2 regions of the Paenibacillus sp. MZ03-122A genome follow, and region 2 is predicted to be linked to the other one. Evidence: predicted binding sites of a transcription regulator. Region 2 holds the regulator's gene; the other holds the start of a gene.

Region 1 (12,094 bases), on a different contig from region 2:
TTTCGTCGTGAAGCGATTCGCGGTCTGGAGCCGGTACCTTGGTTGCAAAGCTATAGCGTAGGCGAGGACTTATTACTTTCGCGCATCGCGATGAAAAGCGGTCCGTTATACATTAACCCGGCGCTTACGCTGCTTCATCACGAATCGCCGTCCTCACGCGACAATATGGAGCAGGTTACTTATATGCGGGTGATGAATCATATTCATTTGCTGCGTGACGAGGGATCTGGGCCTATCGGTTATGCAGCACTATACTGGACGACGTTGTATCAGATTTTGAGAGAAAAGCCCAAGAAAAATCATACTGCCATTCAAGGCTATAGAAGAGCGCTGAAAGCGATCTTTTCAAGCCCGAAGGAGCCTGTTGGCGGGGGACAGTTGCCTGAACGTAATTCCAAAAAAACGGTAGGCTGATGGAGGTGCGTCATAAGACGCGATTGAGCATAGAGACGAGAGGCTTAATAAGGAACAGGAGTTGGACGTAACATGAGCACATGGACAGCAGCAAGGAAAGTATTCACGGGTGACAGTCTCGCTAAAACGATCATGCGCACGAGCTTTAACAATTTTTTTGTGCTAATCGTCACGACCCTGACTTCCATCCTGACCGCACGTATGCTCGGAGTAGAGGGGAAAGGAGAACTGGCGGCAGTTCTGTTCTGGCCTACACTGATCGGCAGTGTGTTGAGCTTCGGATTACCAACGTCGTTAATTTACAACATCAAGAAGAAAACAGGCACGACGGAAGAACTGCTGGCGTTGTCGCTCTGGATTCAGTTGCCTGCCAGCTTGTTGGCAGGGGCTGTGGCCTGGATATGCATGCCGCTGTGGCTGAATGGTTATGGTGCGGACATCATCCAACTGTCCCAGCTTTATTGTGCGGCAGCCATACCACTGGCAGTGCTTACAGCGCTGACGACAGCATTGTCGCAAGGACTGGATCGGTTTAGCGTATATAATGGTCTGTTGTTTTACTACCCGTTACTGAATTTCATCGGTCTGGTGACACTGTGGCTGATGGGCTTGCTCAATGTGCAGCTGGCTGGGGCAGTGAATTTTGCCGCGAGTTTCCTTGCACTAGTGTGGGCGTTCCTCCGTTTGCGCAAGTATATGAATGTGCGTGCTTTCCGTCCATTTACCAGCCGCCAAGTGCTTCGTCCTTATTATAGCTATGGAGCGAGGGTTTACGGGATGGAACTGATGGGGACGCTGTCCACACAAACGGACAAAATCGTTATTGTGGCGCTGCTATCACCCAAAGCGTTCGGCCTGTACTCTGTCGTCTACGCCTTGTCTCGTGTGTTCAATGTGGTGCAAAATGCCGTCACTAACGTTACCTTTCCAAAAGTGACGGGGATGGAGCACAGCAAGATTGTCGAAACGGTAGGACGTGCTTTTCGCATCTCTATGGCTGCGATGCTAATCGTCATTGTGCCTGCTCTCTTCATTGGACGATACATGCTGGGTTTGCTGTACGGCCCCGCTTTCCTGGAAGCATCGCTAACGTTCTACCTGCTGTCACTGGAATGTATCATTGGTGGCGGCTCATGGATTCTGGCTTCGGCCTTTAACGCGCTGGGACGTCCGGGACTGGTATTGTTCCGGCAAATTGTAGCCTATGCGATCACCGTCGGTCTATTTTTTATTTGTACACCGATCTTTGGTCTGGACGGCATTGCGATTGCTTTGCTTGTAGGCGCTTGTGTACGATTGGCGTTCTCACTGTTCTCATTCCCGATGTTTTTCAATGTTCCGCTATCACGGATCATTTTTGATAAAAGTGATATTACATTTGTCATTCAGACTATACAAAAGAAGCGCAGGAAGGGAGAACTGAAAGATGCCGAATTTGCATCCCATGGCTAAACTGAAAAATAAGCTGAGCGTCATTCTCGACGTAGTCCCCCAAGGTTCGAATATCATTTATGTCGATTATCCCGTCTATAATAACGGTGGGGATGTACTCATCATGAAAGGCACCGAGGCGTTCTTCAAGGATAATGGCATCCGTGTCCGTGCCCGTTATAGCGCTATGGATATTCCCGATCGACTTCAAATTCCGGGTGACTGGATTATCGTGTGCCACGGCGGCGGCAACTTCGGCGATCTCTATTCAAATCACCAAAATTTGCGAGAACGCATCGTTCGCGATTTCCCTAACCACCGAATTGTGATTATGCCGCAGACGATCCACTTTCAATCTGAACAGAAGGCTAATGAAGTCGCTACCTTGTTCAATGCTCATCCGGATCTACATATGTTTGTGCGGGATACACGCTCTTATCAGTGGGCTAAGGACAAGCTGAACCAGTGCAGTATCACACTATGTCCTGATATGGCACACCAGCTCTGGCCATTGAAGCCGACTACGGAAACCGTGAAGGATGTATTGTATTTCCTGCGCACAGATATTGAAACGGTGGGTGGACAAAAGAAGTTCGATGACGAGGCAGATGCCGCTCACCGGCTGGACTGGGATACTTTGTTCACTCCGCTGGAAGTGAAGGGAATTGTCTATTTCCAGAAGTTTTATCGACTGGATAAGAAAATCGGTGGCCCATTACCTACGCGTACATTCTGGTACAAGTATACAGACCATCTCATGAACAAAGCGGTTACGCTGTTCAGCTCTTACCGAGAGGTTCGCACTTCACGGTTGCACGGTCACATTCTGGCCTGTCTGCTTGATATGCCGCATGTTGTCATTGACAACTCCTACGGCAAGAACTCGCAATATTATAATACCTGGACACAGCCGAATCCAAAGGCGCAGCTGTTTAGTGAAGCTCCAAGTGCGTTGGAGCAGCCATCTTAATAGTAAGAAAAGATACGTAGATTAATTTCAAAGGTATGATAACGGCAAAAAATCTCCTGACCATTTCATTGGTTAAGGGGGTTTTTCGTTTAAGGATATATAGAGCATCAGTATAATTGTTAATTAGATAAATTATTAAGGCAATGAATATTTAATGGCTTAAATACCGCTTCATTTTGACAATTCATTTCATGAATAGATATAATTTATGGGATAAAACTCGTAGGAATATTGGGAACTCCCTAACTTTTGCAGAATAACATGAAAGTATATTTATTTAAATGAATCGAGGCTGACGAATGAGTAATCAATCGATGGATATGCTTCTCACGAAGGATATCGTGCGTGAAGGGGAACCGATTTTGCGCACAAAGGTTGAGCCGGTATGCCTGCCGCTGTCTGAAGAGGACCTGCAACAGATGCAATGGATGCTGGATTATCTGAAAAATAGCCAAAATGAAGAGCTGGCCACCCGCTATGATCTACGCCCGGGTGTGGGGCTATCCGCGAACCAGGTAGGTTTGAACAAAAGAATGTGCGCTATTTATTATGAAGATGGGGACAAAACGGTAGAGTATGCATTGTTTAATCCGAAGCTGGTCAGTCACTCCACGTCCATGATTTATTTGGAACAGGGAGAGGGGTGCTTGTCTGTAGATCGGTACGTAGCCGGATATGTACCGCGTTACGAAAAAATTCGTATTAAGGCCACTTTACCAGACGGAACACAAGAGCTATTGACTTTCAAAGGTTATGCAGCGGTTGTCGTGCAGCATGAAATGGACCATTTGGACGGCATTATGTTCTATGACCGTATCAACCCGGAAGATCCGCACAAGCTGCCGCAGGGAGTGCATATCGAACCTTTTGTACGTAAATAGTTTAGGAATTGTAAAGTGTGGTGACTCCGTTCGCCACATTTTTAAATTTTACAAAAATATAGATATAGAGGTTACGAAGCTTTAAACTGGAAACGTGTAGATTGTGATAGAGAATGTGAAAATACATAAAAATGTAAGCGCTTATCTTTTGGGAGGGATGGCATGAATCGTGGAGTACGGCTTTTGATGAATAATATGCGTATGCGGAATAAGCTGCTGTTCTCCTACGTACTGATTGTCATGATCCCGGTGCTGGTGGTGGGCGGTTGCGTTACTTTTTATTTGCGAGAGCAGGCATTGAATAGTGCAATTGCCCAGACGGTAAACAATGTGGAAAAGATCAAGAGCCAAACGGCAAATTTACTGCGTGTGCCAACGGATATTTCAAATGGGCTCATGTTCGATAAAAGGCTGAGGGAGATGGCGAACCGACGGTATCCGGGTATGGTAGAGCTGATGAATGCGTATCATCAATACAAGGATTTTAATGAGTATACTCAGCAATATAGAGAAGTTGCTACCATCCGGTTCTATTCGTACAATCCGACGCTTGTCAATAATCTGGAGTTTATTCCAGTGGACTCTAACATTGAGCGGCAGCAGTGGTTCCAGACGGCTTTGAAGGGGACGGCGATTAACTGGTTTTACATTCAGGATAAGGAAGATAACCCGGTTAATCGCCTGAGCCTGGTACGGCAAATTCCATTTCCCGAATACAATACCAAGGGAGTTCTGATGATATCGCTGAGCCAGACCGAGTTGAATCATATGCTGAGCAAGGAGCCTTTTGAAACATTGATTACGGATCGTAACGGGATTGTGGTCGCAGCTACTCATCCACAGTCGGTGGGCCAAACGTTGAGCGATTTACATTTGGGCTTTGACGTCCAGCGTGCGGGTAAGGGGATATATGAAGCGAAAATCAATGGAGTGCCCTCCAACATCATCGTGGATGAGCTGCTGCCCGCCTCCAGTGTGAGCGGATTTACGATTATTTCAGTGTTTTCGACGGAGCATATTGTACAGGGAGCCAACCGAATCAGCCTGATTGGTGCTTTATGTGTTCTTGCAGTGCTGGTTATGGCACTGATTCTGATCACCATCATTTCCTGGCTGATTACCAAACGACTACAGCGGTTGAGCTATGAGCTGGGTAAGGTAGCCGCGGGCGATTTTCATGTGGTATCGAGTGTGGAGGGAAAGGATGAGATCGGGGATTTATCCCGCCGTTTCAACTATATGGTGAGTAGTATTCGCCAACTCATGGCGCAGGTCTATGAGACGAGTGAGCACAACAACAGGCTGGAATTGGCACAAAAGGATATCAAGCTAAAAATGATGGCCAGCCAAATTAATCCGCACTTTCTGTTTAATGCGTTAGAGTCCATTCGAATGAAAGCACATCTGAATGGGGAAGCGGAAATTGCAACGACGGTGCGTTTGCTTGGCAGGCTGATGCGCCGGAATCTGGAGATTGGTAGTGGTAAAACGACGGTACTACAGGAGCTGGATATGGTGCGATCCTATTTGCAAATTCAGCAGTTCAGATTTGGAAATCGTTTGATCTATGAAGTGAATTTGGAAGAAAGCGCGACGGACATGTCGATTCCTCCCTTAATCATACAACCGCTGGTGGAAAATGCAGTCATTCATGGCCTGGAAAATAAGGAAGAGCCAGTTACCGTGAAGGTAGATATTACAATAGAACAAAGAGAGTTGAAAATTAAAGTAGAAGATGACGGGATCGGCATGGAAGCTGGGCAACTGACCCGTCTGCTAGATCGGATCAGGGGGGCGGATGAGCCGGAAGGGAGCAGTATTGGCCTGCGTAATGTACACCAACGTCTGACATTGATGTACGGCGAACGTTATGGACTGCATATTGAAAGCGCATTACAAGTAGGAACAACCGTATACTTTTCCATACCAAGGGAGGAAGAGTCAAATGTATAAAGCAATGATTGTAGATGATGAGCCTGCGATTCGTGAAGGATTGTCCTCTATTATTGACTGGGGGAATTGTGGCTTCCGTATTGTCGATACGGCAGGGAACGGACGCGAGGCTCTGGATAAGTTCGGAGAGCATCGGCCGGAGCTGGTCATTGTAGATATTCGTATGCCCGGGATGAGTGGACTGGAGGTCATACGAAGCATACGTGAAAAGAACGGAGAGCCGTTTCATTTTCTCATATTAAGCGGATATGCAGACTTTGATTATGCACGGCAAGCCTTGGGCTTCGGGGTAGATGGCTATCTACTGAAGCCAGTTGATGAGGAAGAAATGACGACAGAGTTGAAACGGGTATGGCAAAACATTGAGGACGAGAAAGAAGACGGCAAATGGGGAAGTACGCCTTCCCATGAGCGTAATTGGATCGAAGCATTATTGTTTCCGGTTCATCGAGAGCATGCTCGTAAGGCCGTAGAAGGCAGCGATTCTCTGCACAAAGCATCCGAGCAAGCTGAACATCAAAGCGGTAACGGAAAACATGGACAACAGCCCGCGTTACCAGCCTTGGACTGGAGTAGCTATCAGGTTATTCTGCTGGATTTACGTATTCCTGACTGGGATCGACAAGCTCGGCAGTCGGCAGCAAAGCAGCGGCTAACGGAATTGTGTCATGAGCAGGGCAGAGGTATCGTGTTTGAGGCTGGAATATATATGGGTCTTTTGCTTCCCGCCACGTTAAAAACGGAGAAAGATGCTGTTCAGTTACTGGCTACTTGGCGACAGGAGCTAAAGCCGTGGGCAACGGAAATTTATGTGGCTGCCGGTGATCCTGTATCCATTCTTAACGACATTCCCAGATCTTTTGAGCAGGCACTACGATTGTTAGAACGTACGTTTTTGTTCCGGGCAGAAAGAGTCATGCTTTCCGGAGACCTATACGAATCGGAGACAGTTGAGACTGAAATGAGTGGAGCGTCTGATCGTGCTACAAATGATCCCCTACGTTATGCAGAAAAGCTGTACTATGCGCTAGATATGGCTAATAGTGAAGCTGCAACCCGTGTCATTAAGGAAATGGAAGACCAATTTCCACGGATTTATTGCACAGAATCTGCAATCAAGGCGGCGTTCGCCCAAACATTCACACTGGCGTTGAACAAGTATGCAGCCGGACAGGATCACAGCAGAACCGTGCTGGAGGAGCACTCCAGCTTTATAACCGATGTATATGCTTATTCCACATTGGGCGAGCTGGTGGATCACTCGCTGGAGCATGTGTTGCAATGGATTGGCCAGATTGAATCTGGTGGCAAGGGCATCATCATGAAACAAATGATTGACTTTATACATAGTCATTATGATGAAAATTTGCGACTGGAGTTACTGGCAGATATGTTCAATTACAATAGTGGCTATTTGGGCAAACTGTTCAAAAGTCATACTGGCGAGGCCTTTAATGCCTACCTGGATAAGGTGAGGATTGAGCGAGCAAGGGAATTGCTTGCACAAGGAATTAAGGTACACCAGGTGGCGGAACGCGTGGGATATGCGAATGCAGATTATTTTCATAGTAAATTTAAAAAGTATGCTGGAATGTCACCTTCCTCCTACCGTAATCGGGTTCAAAAGAACGGAGGAACAGATGGCTGTTGATAGATTCCTAGGTTTAACGGTATGAAGTCTCTCTTGCAGATGTCGGAGGTATAACCTTCGAACGAAGAGAGGCTCTTTTTTTATGGTGAAAAAATGGATAGATCAATCGAAAATGTCACATTTATTATGTAGTTTAGGGCGTTTTCATCAAATCGCCACCATTATGACACAGCTTTGACACGATGTTCACATTTTCGATTCTATTTCATTTAAATTTATTCTATATAATGGGGATAAATCTGAAGCCGGATCATGACAACCATGGTGAAGGTAGTTGGTGAGTCATTATCTAAAAAGTGACCGCTGCATATGTAAGAATGTGAATACTATCACAAATGTAGAAGACTTCAGATTAAAGACACTATAAATCATTGTTAAGAGAAGTGCAGGGGGAGGAGCAGCATCATGGACGTATTGGATTTGGCACGGTTGCAGTTTGCAACCACAACGATTCTTCACTTTGTTTATGTGCCGATCTCTATTGGATTGTCGTTATTGGTGGCAATTATGGAGACTATGTATGTTATCAAGGAAAATGACTTGTACAAAAAAATGGCTCAATTCTGGGGAACGTTTCTGCTGATTAACTTTGCACTGGGCGTAGTCACCGGGATTTTGCAAGAATTCCAGTTCGGGATGAACTGGTCGGACTTTTCCCGTTTTGTCGGTGATGTATTCGGTACGCCGCTGGCGATTGAAGCATTGCTTGCATTTTTCCTGGAATCGACGTTTATCGGATTATGGGTATTCGGTTGGGAAAGATTGTCCAAAACGGTCCATTTAATCTGTATGTGGTTGGTATCTATCGGTACGATGTTATCGGCATTGTGGATTCTAGCAGCTAATTCATTCATGCAGCGTCCCGTAGGATATGAGATTCAAAATGGACGTGCAGAAATGAAAGATTTTGCCGCTCTGCTAACGAACGAACAACTGCTATGGGAATTTCCGCATACGCTGTTTGCTGCTTTTGCGACAGGAGCATTTCTGATCGCGGGTATCAGTGCATGGAAGCTGATGCAAAAAAAGAATATGGACTTTTTTAAACCTTCTTTCAAATTGAGCATTATTGTTGCCTTAATCAGCGCCATAGCTATTCCTTTGTTTGGTCATGGTCAGGCTCAATATTTAGTGAAAACACAACCGATGAAGATGGCTGCCAGTGAGGGCTTATGGGAGAACAGCGGTGACCCCGCTCCTTGGACAGTTATCGCATGGATTGATCCTGGAAAAAAGGAAAATACCTTTGAGATTAAAGTTCCTTTTGCTTTGAGTTTTCTATCCTATAGTAAATTTACCGGTTCTGTGCCTGGTATGAATGAGCTTCAGGCAGAATATGAGAAAACCTATGGTCCGGGAGATTATATCCCGCCAGTAAGAACCACGTTCTGGAGCTTCCGCATTATGATTGCGGCGGGATGTGGCATGATTGCACTCGCTTTATACGGAGCTTACCTGACGTTCCGTAAAAAGTTGGAAGGTTCACATCGCTGGTTCTTCCGTCTTATCATATGGGGGATATCCCTTCCATTCATTGGGAATACTTCAGGTTGGATCATGACTGAAATAGGTCGCCAACCGTGGACTGTATTTGGTTTACTTCAAACGAAAGATTCTGTTTCGCCTACTGTTGTGGCTGGAGAAGTGTTGTTCTCGTTCATCTCATTTACCACATTGTATTTAATTTTAACAGGTGTGCTGGCGTTTCTGTTTTACCGTACGGCTCGCAAAGGTCCAGATATTGAGCCGCATCAACAAACGGTAATTCATGATCCATTTGCTCAAGGGGGTGACACCATTGTCGCTAAATGATTTATGGTTCCTATTGATTGCTGTGCTGTTTACTGGCTTCTTTTTTCTGGAAGGTTTTGATTTTGGCGTAGGAATGGCCACAGGATTGGTGCCGCGTAATGACCAACAAAAACGTTTGATGATCAATACGATTGGTCCGTTCTGGGATGCCAACGAAGTGTGGCTGATTACAGCAGCAGGTGCGATGTTTGCCGCTTTCCCGCATTTTTATGCAACCATGTTCAGCGGATATTATCTGGTATTTGTCTTTATTTTGCTAGGTTTGATCTTGCGTGGAGTTTCTTTTGAGTTCCGGGGCAAGGCTGAAGGGAAATGGTGGACAGGAACGTGGGATACCTGCATTCTGATTGGTAGCTTTCTACCGCCGATGCTGTTCGGTATGGCTTTTGCGGCTTTGGTGAAAGGTGTACCTATTCAGCAAAACATGGATTTGAAAGCTGGATTTTCCGATGTGTTCAATGGATACACCGTATGGATTGGACTGACAGTGGTCGGAATGTGTCTAATGCACGGACTGACGTTTATTTCCCTGCGGACGATTGGAGAAGTACGGGATCGCGCGCGTGTGATCGCGTCCAAGTTTCTTCCGGTATTGGGCATTTTACTCGCGGGCATGGTGGTATGGACTTATTTTGCAACGGATTTATTTGCACGTCGCGGTCCCTTTATGTATGCTGCGGTTGCGGTTGGAATTGTCGCCTATGTGCTGACAGGGTACTTCCTGAAGCAGCGCCGCGAAGGATGGGCCTTCGGGATGACAGGTGCAGTGATTTTGCTGACCTTCGTTTCGTTATTCGTCGGTTTGTTCCCAAGATTTATGGTGAGCTCGATTAACAGTGCTTTTGATTTAACGATTTATAATGCAAGCTCCAGTCATTACACACTGAAAGCCATGACGATTGTTGCAGCAACGCTTTTACCCTTTGTGCTGGCTTATCAGGCATGGAGCTATTTTGTTTTCCATAAGCGTCTCAGTGAGAAGGATCATTTGGAATACTAATGGATAAGGCATGGTTTGAATTAAAGGGCATTCGGCCAGTGATGCTGCTACTGGCAGCCCTTTCCCTGCTCCAGGGGGCCGCAGTGATTGCACAAGCAGTCTTCTTGGCAAAGGCTGTTACGATTTTATTTGAACAAAATCCGCTGGTCATGGCTTGGCCGTCGCTGGCGTTGTTTTTCGCTGCTTTTGCAATGAGGCATACGGCGATCTGGCTGCAACGCCGGACAGCTGGCCGTTTTGCCGAAGCTTCAGGCGCTTCCTTACGGGAGCGTCTGCTTGCACGTTTGTTCGAACGGGGGCCGGGTTTTGCAGCGCAGGAAGGCAGCGGCAAGTTGGTGACGCTAGCGCTGGACGGCATGGATCGTTTTCGCACGTATTTGGAACTGTCCATTCCTCGTATGATTGACATGATGGCTGTAACTATACTTGTGCTTGTGTATGTTTTCACATTGGATGTCATTTCAGGTGTGATATTGACGACTACGATGCCAATTCTGGTAGGCTTCTTTATTTTGCTCGGCTTGGCGGCTCGGAAGCAGGCAGACAAGCAGTGGCGTTCCTATCGTCTGTTATCTCATCATTTCACGGATTCGCTGCGTGGACTTCAGACACTAAGATTTTTGGGTCGTAGCCAAGAGCATGGGGAAACGGTTGGGAAGGTCAGCGACCAATACCGCACGGCAACGATGCGCACGCTGCGGGTAGCGTTTCTTTCCTCATTTGCCCTTGATTTTTTTAGTATGCTATCGGTCGCTTTTGTCGCGGTAGGCTTGGGTCTGCGCCTGATTAGTGGCTCGGTGGGTTTGGAGGCAGCACTGGCGGTGCTTATTCTGGCACCAGAATATTTTATGCCCATACGCCAGTTGGGATCAGACTATCATGCTTCACTGGATGGCAAGGAGGCTTGGGGAGCAATACGCTCCATTCTCAGTACAGAAGATGATGCGACTAAGCCAAATAAACAGGCAGCTAACGATAAAGGATTGGACATCACGGGACAGGACATCCTCGAACTGTCTGATGTGTGCCTCCTTAATGAAGACGGTTCGGCTCGGCTTGAACATGTGTCTGCACATGTTGAACCACACATGAACATGATTGGCATCGTTGGAGCTAGCGGTGCAGGTAAAACGACGCTGCTTAGTCTGCTTGGAGGCTTTGCTGATCCCACTTCGGGCGAGCTGCTCCTGAATGGATGTGGATTGGCTGGGGATGCCAAAGCTGAGTGGCAACGGCATATTGCCTATATTCCACAGCATCCATACCTGTTTAGCGCTTCTCTGGCAGATAATATCCGATTTTATGAACCGGAGGCATCCAACCAGCAGGTAGAGTGGGCGATTGACGCGGTTGGACTGCGTGAACTGGTAGACGGTCTTCCGGGTGGAATGAATGAGCTCATTGGTGAAGCGGGGAGGACGTTGAGCGGAGGACAGGCGCAGCGGATTGCATTGGCGCGGGCATTGCTCAGTAATCGTCCAGTCATTTTATTGGATGAGCCTACGGCGCATCTGGATATTGAGACAGAGTGGGAGCTAAAACAGACGATTTTATCGGTTTTGAAACATAAGAGAATGTTTCTTGCTACCCATCGGCTTCATTGGATGCCGGATATGGATTGTGTCTGGATGATGGATCAAGGTCGGCTAGAAGAAGTAGGTTCCCATCAGCAATTGATTGCCCGTGAGGGGGCGTATTACCGATTGCTGACGGGGATGTCGGAAGGAGGGAACGGACGATATGAGAGTAACGGACAATAGCAGACAAGGCTGGTTTGTAACGTATCTGAGACAATATTTTTGGGCCTTTCTGGTAGCTGCTCTTTTGGGCGCACTGGCCATTGGATGTGCGGGCGCGTTGCTCTTTACGTCCGGTCATCTGATTACCCGTTCGGCCTTAAAACCGGAAAATATATTAATGGTGTACGTTCCCATTGTGCTTGTGCGAACATTTGGCTTTAGTAAAGCGGTTATTCAGTACCT
Region 2 (12,094 bases):
GCTTTTCACGATAACCCCTTGAATATACCCGCTACCATCGCGCAGTTGCAGGAACTGAATTTTACCACTAGATCGTTTATTGTTCACCCAAGCGCCGATTGTAACCGTTTCCCCTACATGGCGGCCCACTTGGGCAATCGTACTTTTATTCGTCATGACCGTCTCTCTCCTCTTAACCGAAAATCAAACAGCCCTTCCCCCTGGGTCAGGCTGTTTGCTCTCGCTGTTTGGTGCATGCGGAAATCAAACGTAAGTCCGCATGCATAAAGTTTATACTTTCGAACCGAACTACTGAACCAGACGGAACGTGTCGCGGGCAATAACCAGTTCTTCGTTCGTTGGAATGATCAGTACTTCTACCTTTGAATTTGCAGTTGTAATCCGGCGAGGCTCGCCAGAACGAATAGCATTCAACGATTCATCCAGCTCGATACCGAGGAATGTCAATTGCTCCAACACTCTCTTACGCAGAACGATGGAGTTCTCGCCTACACCTGCTGTAAATGCAATTACGTCTACCCCGTTCATTGCGGCAGCATACGATCCAATGTATTTGCGCAGACGGTATTCATACATTTCGAATGCCAATGTAGAATTAGCTTCGCCTTTTTCCATACCTTCTGTGATTTCACGCATGTCACTGCTGATACCGGAAATAGCTAAAAGTCCACTATGCTTGTTCAGCATGGAATTGACTTCATTGACAGTCAATTCTTCTTTGTTCATGACATAAGGTACGATTGCTGGGTCCAAATCACCACTACGAGTACCCATCATAAGACCTTCCAGTGGAGTCATACCCATGGAAGTATCAACAGACAAACCGCCTTGAACTGCTGTTACACTACCACCATTACCGATATGACAAGTGATAATCTTCAGGTCTTCCAAAGGACGACCAAGGAATTTGGCAGCTTCCTTACTTACAAAATCATGGGAAGTGCCGTGGGCACCGTAACGACGAACCTTATACTTATTGTACAACACTCTTGGAATGGCGTACATATAAGCTTTTTCAGGCATGGTTTGATGGAACGAGGTATCAAATACCACAACCTGCGGTACATCTGGCATATTCAATTCAGCCGCTTTAATCCCCATCATGGAAGCAGGGTTATGCAGTGGTGCCAAGTCAAACAAGCGGCGGATTTCACTCTTCGCTTCAGGCGTTACAACTGCAGACTGTTTGAAGATTTCGCCTCCATGAACCACACGGTGGCCTACAGCCTGAATTTCACTAGTACTGGAGATTACACCATGTTCAGCATCTGTGAGTGCGTTCAGCACTTTACGGATGGCTGTAGTATGTTCCAAAATTTCGCTAACTTCGGTGTATTCTTCTTTATTGGTTGGCTTATGCGTAAGAATGGAGGAATCCATACCGATGCGCTCTACCAATCCTTTTGCCAGAACGGACTCGTCCGTCATATCATATAATTGGTATTTCAGGGAAGAACTCCCTGCATTGATTACGAGAATTTTCATATCCGGTCACCATCCTTGTCGTACTTAAAGAAGCCTTCGCCCGATTTCACGCCCAGATTACCTGCACGCACCATTTTCTTCAGAACGATGGACGGACGATATTTCAATTCGCCGAATTCACGGAACATACGCTCCAGAGCAGCCAAAACGGAATCTAGACCAAAGCGGTCAGCCATTTCCAAAGGACCGCTTTGGAAGTTATAGCCGATTCGCATAGCGTCATCGATATCTTCAGCGGAAGCCACGCCCTCTTGAAGTACATGGGCCGCTTCGTTAATCAGCAGACAGATAATCCGGCTTGTTACGAATCCAGGAGATTCATAAATCATGACTCCTTTTTTCTCCACTATTTCTTCCACGAACATTTTAGTGTGTTCAAATGTATCGTCCGAAGTTTTCAAACCACGAATAATTTCTACAAGATCAATACGGGATACAGGATAAATAAAGTGCATACCAATAACACGCTCAGGATACTTGGTCGAGCTAGCAAGCTCGGTCAGGCTCAGCGTGGATGTATTACTTGCAAGAATAATATTGCTTGGACACACATAGTCTAGCTCTTGGAACACTGCTTTCTTCTCGTCCAGATTCTCTGTAATAGTCTCAATGACCATATCGCAGCTGCCGAGCTCCGCCAAATGGATTACTTTTTGAATACGGGATAAGATCAATTTTTTCTCAGCTTGAGTAATTGCCCACTTTTCCAGTTGTTTGTCCAGACTCGTTTCAATCATATTGTAGGCGTAGTCTAGTTTCTCTGGTGTCTGCTCTACCAGCAGCACATCGATTCCTTTGGACGCGAGCATTTCAGAAATCCCCTGTCCCATGGTGCCGCCGCCGATGACGCCGATTTTTTTAAATTGCATGATTCTTTACTCCACCCTTTCCTGGTCACTCTCATATATTGTATCCTTCTTTGTCGAAAAATACATGTTTATGTCCCAATAGATAATAATATCTTAGCACGGACTAAAAGTAAAAAAAAATAACCAGCATAAAAAATTATGCTGGTAATAAAGCATTTTCACTAAATTGACATCTAAATTGGTCTCCAGACAGAGTTTCTTCCTTCATCAGGATGTCAAGTGAGTTGTCGAACACAGGACGATGCTTTTCCAGCAACTCCAAAGTTCGGGTGTGCAGGTCAGCCATAATCTCGCCATTTTCCCGCATAAGTTCTTCTTTGGTTACCATTTCCATGTTAATAATGCCAAGTGAAGTCAAACCGGAAGTCATCATCGTATGGACGATGTTCAGCGCCTGCTCAAAATCATTACTTGAGCCGGTACTGCGACCGCCATAGTACATTTCTTCCGCTGTAGCCCCTGCGAGCGAGATCATGATCTGCTCCTCCAGGAACTGCTTGGTGTATAAATAATGCTCTTGCTGTGGATTGTGGCGCACATAGCCAAGCGCTTTCCCACGTGGGCTAAGTGCTACCTGGCTTACGCTACCAGGACGAACAATTTCGGCCATAATAGCATGTCCCAGTTCATGAATCGCTACACGTTTTTTCTCTTCCAACGTCGATTCTCGATCTGTCTTTTCACCCATCATTACTTTGTCAATTGCCATCGACAGATGCTTCTGCGCAATCATTTTCTGATCCTGTCTCATCGCATAGATTGCCGCTTCATTCATCACGCTCTCCAGCTGTGCGCCGGAAAACCCGTAAGATTCCTCAGCAATTTTGTCCAGATTCGCATCTTCCTGAATCGGTTTGTTTTTGGCATGAATTTTAAGAATATGAAGACGGCCCTTCTTGTCAGGCAAATCCACTTGAATATGACGGTCAAAACGCCCTGGACGCGTTAAGGCACTGTCCAGCATTTCTTTACGGTTTGTTGCTGCAATGATCAAAATCCGCGGAGTGTCTGCCGAATAAATGCCATCCATTTCTGTCAGCAACTGATTTAAAGTCTGATCATATTCTCGTTGCTGCCCACCCTCACGTTTACCACCAATTACGTCGATCTCGTCAATAAAAACAATCGCATTTTCCTTCTTTTCCTTGGCTGCACGAGTACGTGCCTCCCGAAACAACTCACGGACACGACCCGCGCCAACACCAACGTACATTTCAACAAATTCACTACCTGAGGCTGCAACAAATACAGAATTAGTATAGTGTGCGGCTGCTTTCGCCATCAGTGTTTTCCCTGTTCCCGGAGGACCTGTGAGCAGAACACCTTTTAATGGACGGATACCAAACTTGGAAATTTCATCATGTCGATTCAAAAAGTCCAGGGCCTCACGCAGCTCCTGCTTAGCGCTTTCCTGCCCACCGATTTCCTCAAAAGTCAGTTTGTCCGGACCATTTTTTTTGCGTTTACGTTCTTGCCCAGCACCTACGGCCAAGCCACCACGTGCATGCATGAGCATTAACAAGCCGCTGAGCATCACGCCAGCAACTAGAAGAGGGATAATATTCACCCCAATAAAAACGAGAAATATAATAGTCACCGGCACTATGCCGATTAATGTTTCCTTGATCCATCTAGGCATTAGGCCATACCCCCATTTGCTGAGATTGACGTGGCAAAACGATAAACTTGGTCGCTTTCCCTTCGCTGAGTCGGATATAGACATTGTTCGAATCCATGTCGGTATCAGCTTTGATACCCGTCTTTTTCTTTTTCATCTGCTCAACTGTAGATGAAATTTGAGTATACTTTTTATTTTCCATCGCTTCGGCTACAGGAAACATAGCCTCAGACCACCATTGATTCAGTGCTGAATTGGAACGATCTTCAATATCCAGCTTAATGGTACGGCTGCCAATGATGGTTTGTCCTTTTTGCTTAACCACATCGACTAATCCGGCCACATCCGCCTGCGGTTTGAGATCTAGTTTCAATACAACCTGATCCTGTTTAATATCTATTTGAGCGCTTGTCACGCCTGGATATTGAGAAACCAGTTTTTCCAGAGGGCTTTGCATTGTAACCTGACGGTAAATGAACCATCCCCCAAATAGCAGCAAAGCTGCCAAAACTGCCGCCACAACGATAGGAACTGCACGCAATTTCAAACAACATCCTCCTCTCAAAATGTAAAACCCAGAAGAAACGGGACGAATGTCAACAAACAACCAAATTGCATGATCTTACAGCGATCAGCAATTTTTTTTCTATCATTTTTGTCTATCACTTATAAAATATAGTATATCATAACGTATATCTAATATCGAAGGCAATGTGTGGAGGAGTTGTGATGAGGCAAAATCTTTGGTTAAGGTGGAGGCGAGACGCTGAGCGTAGGATTTGATCTTACGATCGCTGTTGCCACCCGATTTTTCTCGATTATATTCTTACGGAGAAAATCCGGCGGCAAAGGCGAACGCTCCGCTTCTCCAGATTCAAATCCTCCACTCCGTACTGCCCGCCATAAAGATGAATTTGCCCTAGGAGAGAAGATGGATAGGTAAAGATGCTTCACTGGCTTTCAGCCCACTTTACGGCATAGCAAGACTAAAAGACGTAAATACGAATTTCATCGCATTTACGTCTTTTTCTTAAGCTTTCAATTATTTACTAGTCATTTATTCCACATCTGCTAATCCTCAACCAGCTCAGTTATTGGGCAAAGTATACTTTACACCCGTCGCCACCCCATCTGAGAAACGATAAAAGGTGTAGTAATGATGACTTCCATCATCGTAAAACAACTGCCACACATATTCGCCATTGAACACACTCGGCTGAAGCCTTACAATTTTTGCACCTGGAAGCTGCTGCTGAATTATTGACGTCATTTTTTGCTCATCGACTCCGTTCTTCAGCAACTCGGTGTGAACACCGCTATTATCTGCGGCAGGTACGTTAGGTTGTCCCTCCACTTTTTGAAAAGGAACCCACACCATTATATTTTCATTCTGTGCATTTTTCCCTTGAACCACCCAATATACCTGATCCCACACAGACTTCCATGTTTGAGTCGTGCTAACCAGACCACCTGATTGCTTGGCCTTAATGATAGCGGCATTTTTCTCAGCCACCTGGTCTTGAGTAACATAGGAATAATACCAGAAAATGCTGACCAGGATCAGTATTACGGCCAAAATGGCGACCGCTATCCACTTTTTCTTATTTTTCAAACCCGTGCTTCCTCTCTAAGGGGATGTGACACCTGAATTAGCGCGACAGCAGCCCTTCAAAGGCGGCTTGTGCCTCATGTTTGATGCGTTCCTCGTCCATAGTCAGGCATTCGCCGTTTTTCACAACCTGACGACCGTCTACCCATACGTGAACCACGTCTTTGGCGCTTGCTGAGTATACCGCATGGGAAATAAGATCTGTACGCGGCAAGAAATGTGCCTGATTCAGATCCAGCGCGATAAAGTCAGCCTTGTTGCCTGCTGCCAACGCTCCTACTTCTTTTAAACCAATTGACTTTGCACCGTATTCTGTTGCCAGACGCAGCGCTTCACTCGCAGGAACTGCTGTAGGGTCACCAGATACACCCTTGTGAATAAGTGCTGCCAGACGCATTTCCTCGAACATATCCAGGTTATTATTACTGGCAGGACCATCCGTTCCGAGAGAAACGGTAACCCCTGCACGCAGCAATTCAGGCACTCTTGCCACACCACTTGCCAGCTTCAAGTTGCTACCTGGGTTGTGCGAAACCGCTACACCACGTTCAGCCAGTAAAGCTATTTCTTCGTCGTTCAAATGAACGCCATGGGCAACAAGCGAGGGACGGGAGAAAAAGCCAAGCTTATCCAAGTGTGCAACTGGACGCAAACCGTAGTCTCGTACGTTTTGCTCCACTTCGGCGATCGTCTCAGACATGTGTGTATGCAGTGGCAAATCCAGATCATGCGCAGCTTGTACGAATTTTTCAATAAACGCAGGTGGACAGGTGTATGGCGCATGCGGTGACATCATCGTTGTAATACGCCCGTCTGCTTTACCATGCCAGTTACGCGCAAAAGTCACGGCCTCAGCCAGCTTGATTCGCTGTTCTTCCTCCGAACATAGTCCAATTGCTCCACGCATCAGACTTGCACGAATACCTGACTCTTCAGCTACACGAGCCACCTCATCCATATGATCGTACATGTCCAGGAAGGTCGTTGTACCACCTTTCAGCATTTCCAGCACAGACAACGACGTACCCCAGTACACGTCCGTAGATGTAAACTTGGCTTCCATAGGCCACATTTTTTCCTGAAGCCATACTTGAAGTGCCAAGTCATCTCCATGCCCACGCAGCAGAGACATCGCCGCATGACCATGAGTATTAATCAGACCAGGTAAAAACAAAAGCCCCTTACCATCGATCGCTTCCGTCTCTTCCTCACCCGAAGGCAAAGTCTCGCCAATGTAAGTAATGCGGCTATCTTCCACAATCATAAAACCATGGATTACCCCAGATTCTGGTCCATTTACGGCAAAAGAGCCGTTTTTAATCATCCATTTATTCACTGTCATATTGTGTTTCTTCCTTTCCGTCCTCCAAATAATAAGCGAGGCTAAGCAAATCAGTTGTAAAGTCTGTGGCATGAATCCGAATGTTGGCCGGTGCCTTGAGAGTAGTCGGTGCAAAGTTAAGGATCGCTCCAATTCCGCTCTCAATAAGCCTGTCAGCCACGTGCTGTGCTTCAAAATCAGGTACGGTAATAATCCCGATTCGAATGTTTTTTTCTTTCACAGTCGCTTCCAGTTCATGCATCGGTTGCACGACCAATGTATTGATCTTGGTCCCTACCTTATCCGGAAACGCATCAAATACCGCTACAATCTTCATATTGTCTTTTAAATAAGCGTTATAATTCGAAAGAGCTTGCCCCAGATTACCCGCTCCGACCAATACTACATTAATTTGCTGATCGATTTTCAGGATATGGCGTATTTTCTCAATTAGATAAGAAACATCATAACCGATACCCTTCCGACCAAAATCTCCAAAATAGGCGAGATCTTTACGGATTTGGGCCGGGTTCAAATCTAGCCTCTGTCCCAACTCTTGAGAAGAGACCGTAGCCACCTCCCGTTTGTGAAGTGCATTCAGATAACGTAAATATACGGGTAACCTCCGTACGACAGCCTCTGAAATTTTATCTGATTTCATACTTGCTCCCCCTAATTGTAACGAACATACTTAGTGTCCGTCCGTTATGCCTCGGTCTCCGGGGCGGATTGGAGCCATTCGGCGATGCGGGGCACCATTTGCTCCGATGGCATATGCTCCATTTTTGGTCCCGGTAACGAGTACAAAAAGTGCTTTCCGTAATAGGATTCGATCACACGCGTATCGTAAACGATAACGACCCCGTGGTCGCTCGCTGTACGAACCAACCGACCAAATCCCTGTTTGAAGCGAATAACCGCTTGTGGTACAGACAGCTTCATAAATGGATTCTTCTTCTGCTGCTGGAGCAGCTCGCTTTTTGCCTCCAGCAACGGGTGATTCGGCGGTTGAAATGGCAAGCGAACAATGGCTAGACAAGTCAGAGCCTTCCCCGGAATATCGACGCCTTCCCAGAAGCTGCTGGTTCCCAGCAATACAGAAGCTTTGGCTTCCTGAAAACGGCGGGTTAGCTTGCTGCGACTCCCACTGTCCACACCTTGTCCCAGCACAGTAATTTCGCTGGATGCTAAGGCCTCTTTAAGCGGCTCATACACTTGCCGGAGCATCCGATAGGAAGTAAACAGAACGAGCATTCTCCCCCGCGTCGCCTGAGCAGTCGCTCCTAGAGAGCTAACGAGCATATCTACAAAGTGTGCATCTCCTACACTGCCCTTCACGCTTGGGAAATCCCGTGGAATGACCAGCAGCACCTGATCCCTGTAATTAAAGGGTGACGGGAGCTGCGAAGTCATCAGCCGCTCTTGATCTGCGGCCTCCTGCAAGCCGAGCTGATCGATCATGTACTGAAACGACTTATCTACCGATAAGGTAGCAGACGTCAGAATAATGCTTCTTTTTTTGTCAAAAAACATTTCTTTCAACTGGCGGCTCACATCGACGGGCACCGCATAAAATTGTAATGATTTACTGCGGAATTGCCCACTCGCTTCGAGCCAGTATACGGTTGTTTCATCATCGAGTCGCATAAAAAAGCGCAAATTTTCTCGAATCCCCGCCAGATCCTTGAGCAGACCCGTGATATCTGTAATAAGGCTATCCGCCGCATAATCGTCATGTTCTTCCTTGACGTCCAGCATCAGCTTGTCGCCCTTGCGCAAAATTTCACTCATCGTTACATATAGCTGATTTTCCAAAGCCCCCGCCTGATCCCACTTTGCAGGCTTGGCTGAAGGTTTGAGACGGGAAGAAAACTGTCCTGTTTCACCCGGTGTCGCATCGCTTCGCTCTGGCAACATGCCAAACAGTTTGTCGCTTAGCAGGTCCCAAGTTTCCTTAACCTCTAACACGAGCGGATACATCTGATCGATGGTTGAGGCCCAATGCGTCGACTTCTCGTGCCCCGATTTCGCCAACTGTTGACGAAGTGAAGGCAATTGTCCATTCTTGCTGTCTTTGAACAGTCGTGTCAGTGTATGCACGAGTGTGAAATATTTCATATGCATACCTAGGTGCTTACCAGCTACTTCCTCCAGGTGATGGGCTTCATCAATCACCAGATGTTCATAGCTCGGCAACAACTGGTGACTAGCTTTGACGTCTGTAAACAACTTAGAGTGATTCGTAATAACGACATCCGCTATCCCTGCTTCATGGCGTGCACGATGATAATAGCATTTGCGGAACCATGGGCAAGAGCGACCAAGACAGGACTCTGAATCACTCGCCACCGTTTCCCAGAAATCTCCACCACGGTTGCTCAGATTCAGTTCCTCATCATCACCGGTTTCTGTTAGCGTCAACCAGACGATCATCTGAGCAGCTGTAATTAAATCTTCCTTCGGTGTCGCGAAGTCTCTTCTGTTTATTTTATGTTCAAACTTACGCAGACACAAATAATGTCCCCGACCCTTGAAAATAGCAGCCCGGAACGGAAACGGAATCACCTTGGTCAGCATCGGAATGTCGCGCTCGCGTAATTGCTCCTGCAGGTTGATCGTATGTGTACTTACCATAACTCGCTGTCCTTTTTTCACACTGTGATACAGCGATGGGAGCAAATAGCCGAGGGACTTCCCTGTTCCTGTACCTGCTTCGATCAGTAGGTGCTTGTCTTCACTCAGTGCCTGATTTACACCCTCAATCATCTGTATCTGCGCCTCGCGCTCCTCATATTGGCTCAAGGATGAACGCAAATTGTCCCGCACATCATCCATGTACTCCTCAAAGGAAACACCTGACAGTGGATTCGGGTCATCTTCTCTACGCGGAGCAGCTAGCTCCGTCCAATCTTCCACTTTTAGCGCAAGCTGACGAAAAAACTGATGTCCCTCCAGATCCTGAATAGGATCAAGCTCTTTCTCTTCACGCACCCCATCAAGAAACCATCCAAGGTCACTGTCTTCCTCTGCAAACAAATCGCTAAGCCGCTGTATCGTTATCAAAGGTAATGCTTGAAGCTCACCCAGACACTTTAAAAAAACCTCAGCCGTAGCCAACGCGTCGCTGTCTGCTTGGTGAGGGCGATCATGCGCCAGCCCAAACTCAGAAGACACAAAACCCAACTGATAAGAAGAAAGCGATGGAAACATAATTTTCAGAAAATCCATTGTATCCAAGATTCTTCCGCTAAACGGTAAATATCCGCACCGATCCAGAGCGTTTTGCAAAAAATTAAAATCAAACGCCACATTATGACCGACCAGTACAACATCGTCCAGCATAGGCACGAGCTCCATCATCATTTCTTCAAGAGCAGGAGCATCCTTGACGTCATCGTCTGTAATTCCGGTCAATCCGGTGATAAAAGGGGGAATAGATCTGCCAGGGTTTACATAAGAGCCGTAAACACGGGAAATGCTGTTATCATGATCTATAATTGCAAGTCCGACTTGAATGATGTCATCCGCGGACTGGGTGCCTGTCGTTTCAAAATCCAATACCGCAAATTTCATTCGGGCTAATCCTTTCTTATGACACTTACAAAAATAATAACTCTGTATATTAGCATAGCAGAAGATCGCCTGTTTGGAAATTAAGACAGCCAAAAAAGACGATGCACACGCCGCCTGAGAGGTGGGCATGCATCGTCTTGCTCGGTGTCTGACAACTACATCCACGTCATCATGGAGCTGTCGTATCGAAGCTTTTCGGTACCGGACAGACAGGCTTCCATATTGTGCAGCGGCTCGGGTAACGCAGGATCGAACTGATGTGCGAGAGCAAAACATTTTTGCGCCTCCTCTACGTCAGCCTGCTTTGCCAACAGACAGCCTAGCGCATTATAGATGACCGCCTTCAGTCCTGCCTGCTCAGTCAGGTCCAGCACCTTCTGAAAATGGCATACAGCCTCTGCTGGATCATCTAGTTGAAAATAGGCCATTCCCATATACATGCGACTCTGCCAGCTGTTCGGAAAATGCTGTAGTACCTGCTCAAATTGTTGGATCGCCTCAGGGTACATGAGTAATCGATAATACCCTTGCCCCCGATTAAAAGCTGGCAGCTCTTTTTCAGGCAGCTCCGTGTCAGACATATCGGTCTCCGCGGAAAACCCGGCCGCACGCAGGCAAACCATTTTTTCCTCAAAGGCCAGCCACTCATCCATAATTCCGTCACTCATTCTCCGCAGCAGACTCCAGTGCTGTAGCAGCTCCTGCCTGCGGGAGCCCTGGGCTGATGGGTAATGCTTCACGATATCATCTAACATGCTGTTCATTTCTGCGAATACATGCTGGAACATGTGCATCCCGCCCTTATGAAAGATGGATTAATACACTCACATTTTTCGCTTAAAAGACGGGTTTCATCCGCACTCCCATTCATTACATGATCGTCGCGTGTACTTCTTTGTTCATCGTTTGGGCTGGTTTATTATGTTCATCAACAAATACCACTGTTGGTTTGTATGTTTTGGCCTCTTCATTCGACATGGAAGCATAAGAAATAATAATGACTGTATCACCAGGCTGCACCAAACGGGCTGCCGCACCATTGAGACAGATTACGCCGCTCCCACGCGGTCCGGGGATAACATAGGTTTCCAGTCGAGCTCCATTGTTATTGTTTACAATTTGAACCTTTTCATTCTCCAACAAATCCGATGTCTCCATGAGATCTTCATCTATAGTGATACTCCCCACATAGTTCAGGTTAGCTTCCGTAACCGTAGCGCGGTGAATTTTGGATTTCATCATGGTTCTAAACATGGGAAAGCACCTCCGCCTTCTGTATTCTTATATTGTCAATCAGTCTGGTATTGCCAAATTTCACAGCCAGCGCTACGATGACGTCTTCCTGAACATCACATAGCCGCTGCTCGGGAAGAAGGGGCTCCAGACCGGGAAAAGTTAATATTTCAATGTAATCAATGTCCGCTAAAGGAGAGGAAGTAATGGTGGACTCCACCATTTGATGTAGCTGACGAATCGTAATTGTGTTTGTTACTATATCTTCGCTCACTTCTTGCACCTTACGCAGTGACTGAGACAGCACCAACGCCTGTTCGCGCTGTTCTGCACTTAAATACACATTACGGGAGCTGAGGGCCAAACCATCCGCCTCTCTGACGATG

The links. Region 2 encodes Rex, which represses fermentation and respiration genes when NADH is low (regulators of the CRP and FNR family bind a similar motif). Its sites were predicted from a motif close to TTGTGAAATATTTCACAA; they were not measured.
Region 1: a site for Rex is predicted at 7,618-7,635, ahead of NLX74_RS17840 (cytochrome ubiquinol oxidase subunit I). Genes of this name have one in related genera too.

Annotation. Positions count from the first base shown of each region.
Region 1 covers NZ_JANAVI010000008.1:115,901-127,994, forward strand. The annotation lists gene NLX74_RS17810 (glycosyltransferase family 2 protein) at 1-414, shown strand, start outside; gene NLX74_RS17815 (lipopolysaccharide biosynthesis protein) at 487-1,866, shown strand; gene NLX74_RS17820 (polysaccharide pyruvyl transferase family protein) at 1,841-2,815, shown strand; gene def (peptide deformylase) at 3,115-3,696, shown strand; gene NLX74_RS17830 (cache domain-containing sensor histidine kinase) at 3,859-5,649, shown strand; gene NLX74_RS17835 (response regulator transcription factor) at 5,642-7,300, shown strand; gene NLX74_RS17840 (cytochrome ubiquinol oxidase subunit I) at 7,706-9,112, shown strand; gene cydB (cytochrome d ubiquinol oxidase subunit II) at 9,099-10,112, shown strand; gene cydD (thiol reductant ABC exporter subunit CydD) at 10,112-11,872, shown strand; gene cydC (thiol reductant ABC exporter subunit CydC) at 11,853-12,094, shown strand, end outside.
Region 2 covers NZ_JANAVI010000003.1:242,492-254,585, reverse strand. The annotation lists gene asnS (asparagine--tRNA ligase) at 1-156, opposite strand, end outside; gene NLX74_RS08380 (acetate/propionate family kinase) at 289-1,485, opposite strand; gene NLX74_RS08375 (3-hydroxyacyl-CoA dehydrogenase family protein) at 1,482-2,354, opposite strand; gene NLX74_RS08370 (AAA family ATPase) at 2,491-3,993, opposite strand; gene NLX74_RS08365 (hypothetical protein) at 3,986-4,519, opposite strand; gene NLX74_RS08360 (cell wall elongation regulator TseB-like domain-containing protein) at 5,060-5,584, opposite strand; gene NLX74_RS08355 (amidohydrolase) at 5,622-6,923, opposite strand; gene NLX74_RS08350 (redox-sensing transcriptional repressor Rex) at 6,910-7,563, opposite strand; gene dinG (ATP-dependent DNA helicase DinG) at 7,608-10,475, opposite strand; gene NLX74_RS08340 (tetratricopeptide repeat protein) at 10,631-11,263, opposite strand; gene panD (aspartate 1-decarboxylase) at 11,346-11,729, opposite strand; gene panC (pantoate--beta-alanine ligase) at 11,722-12,094, opposite strand, start outside.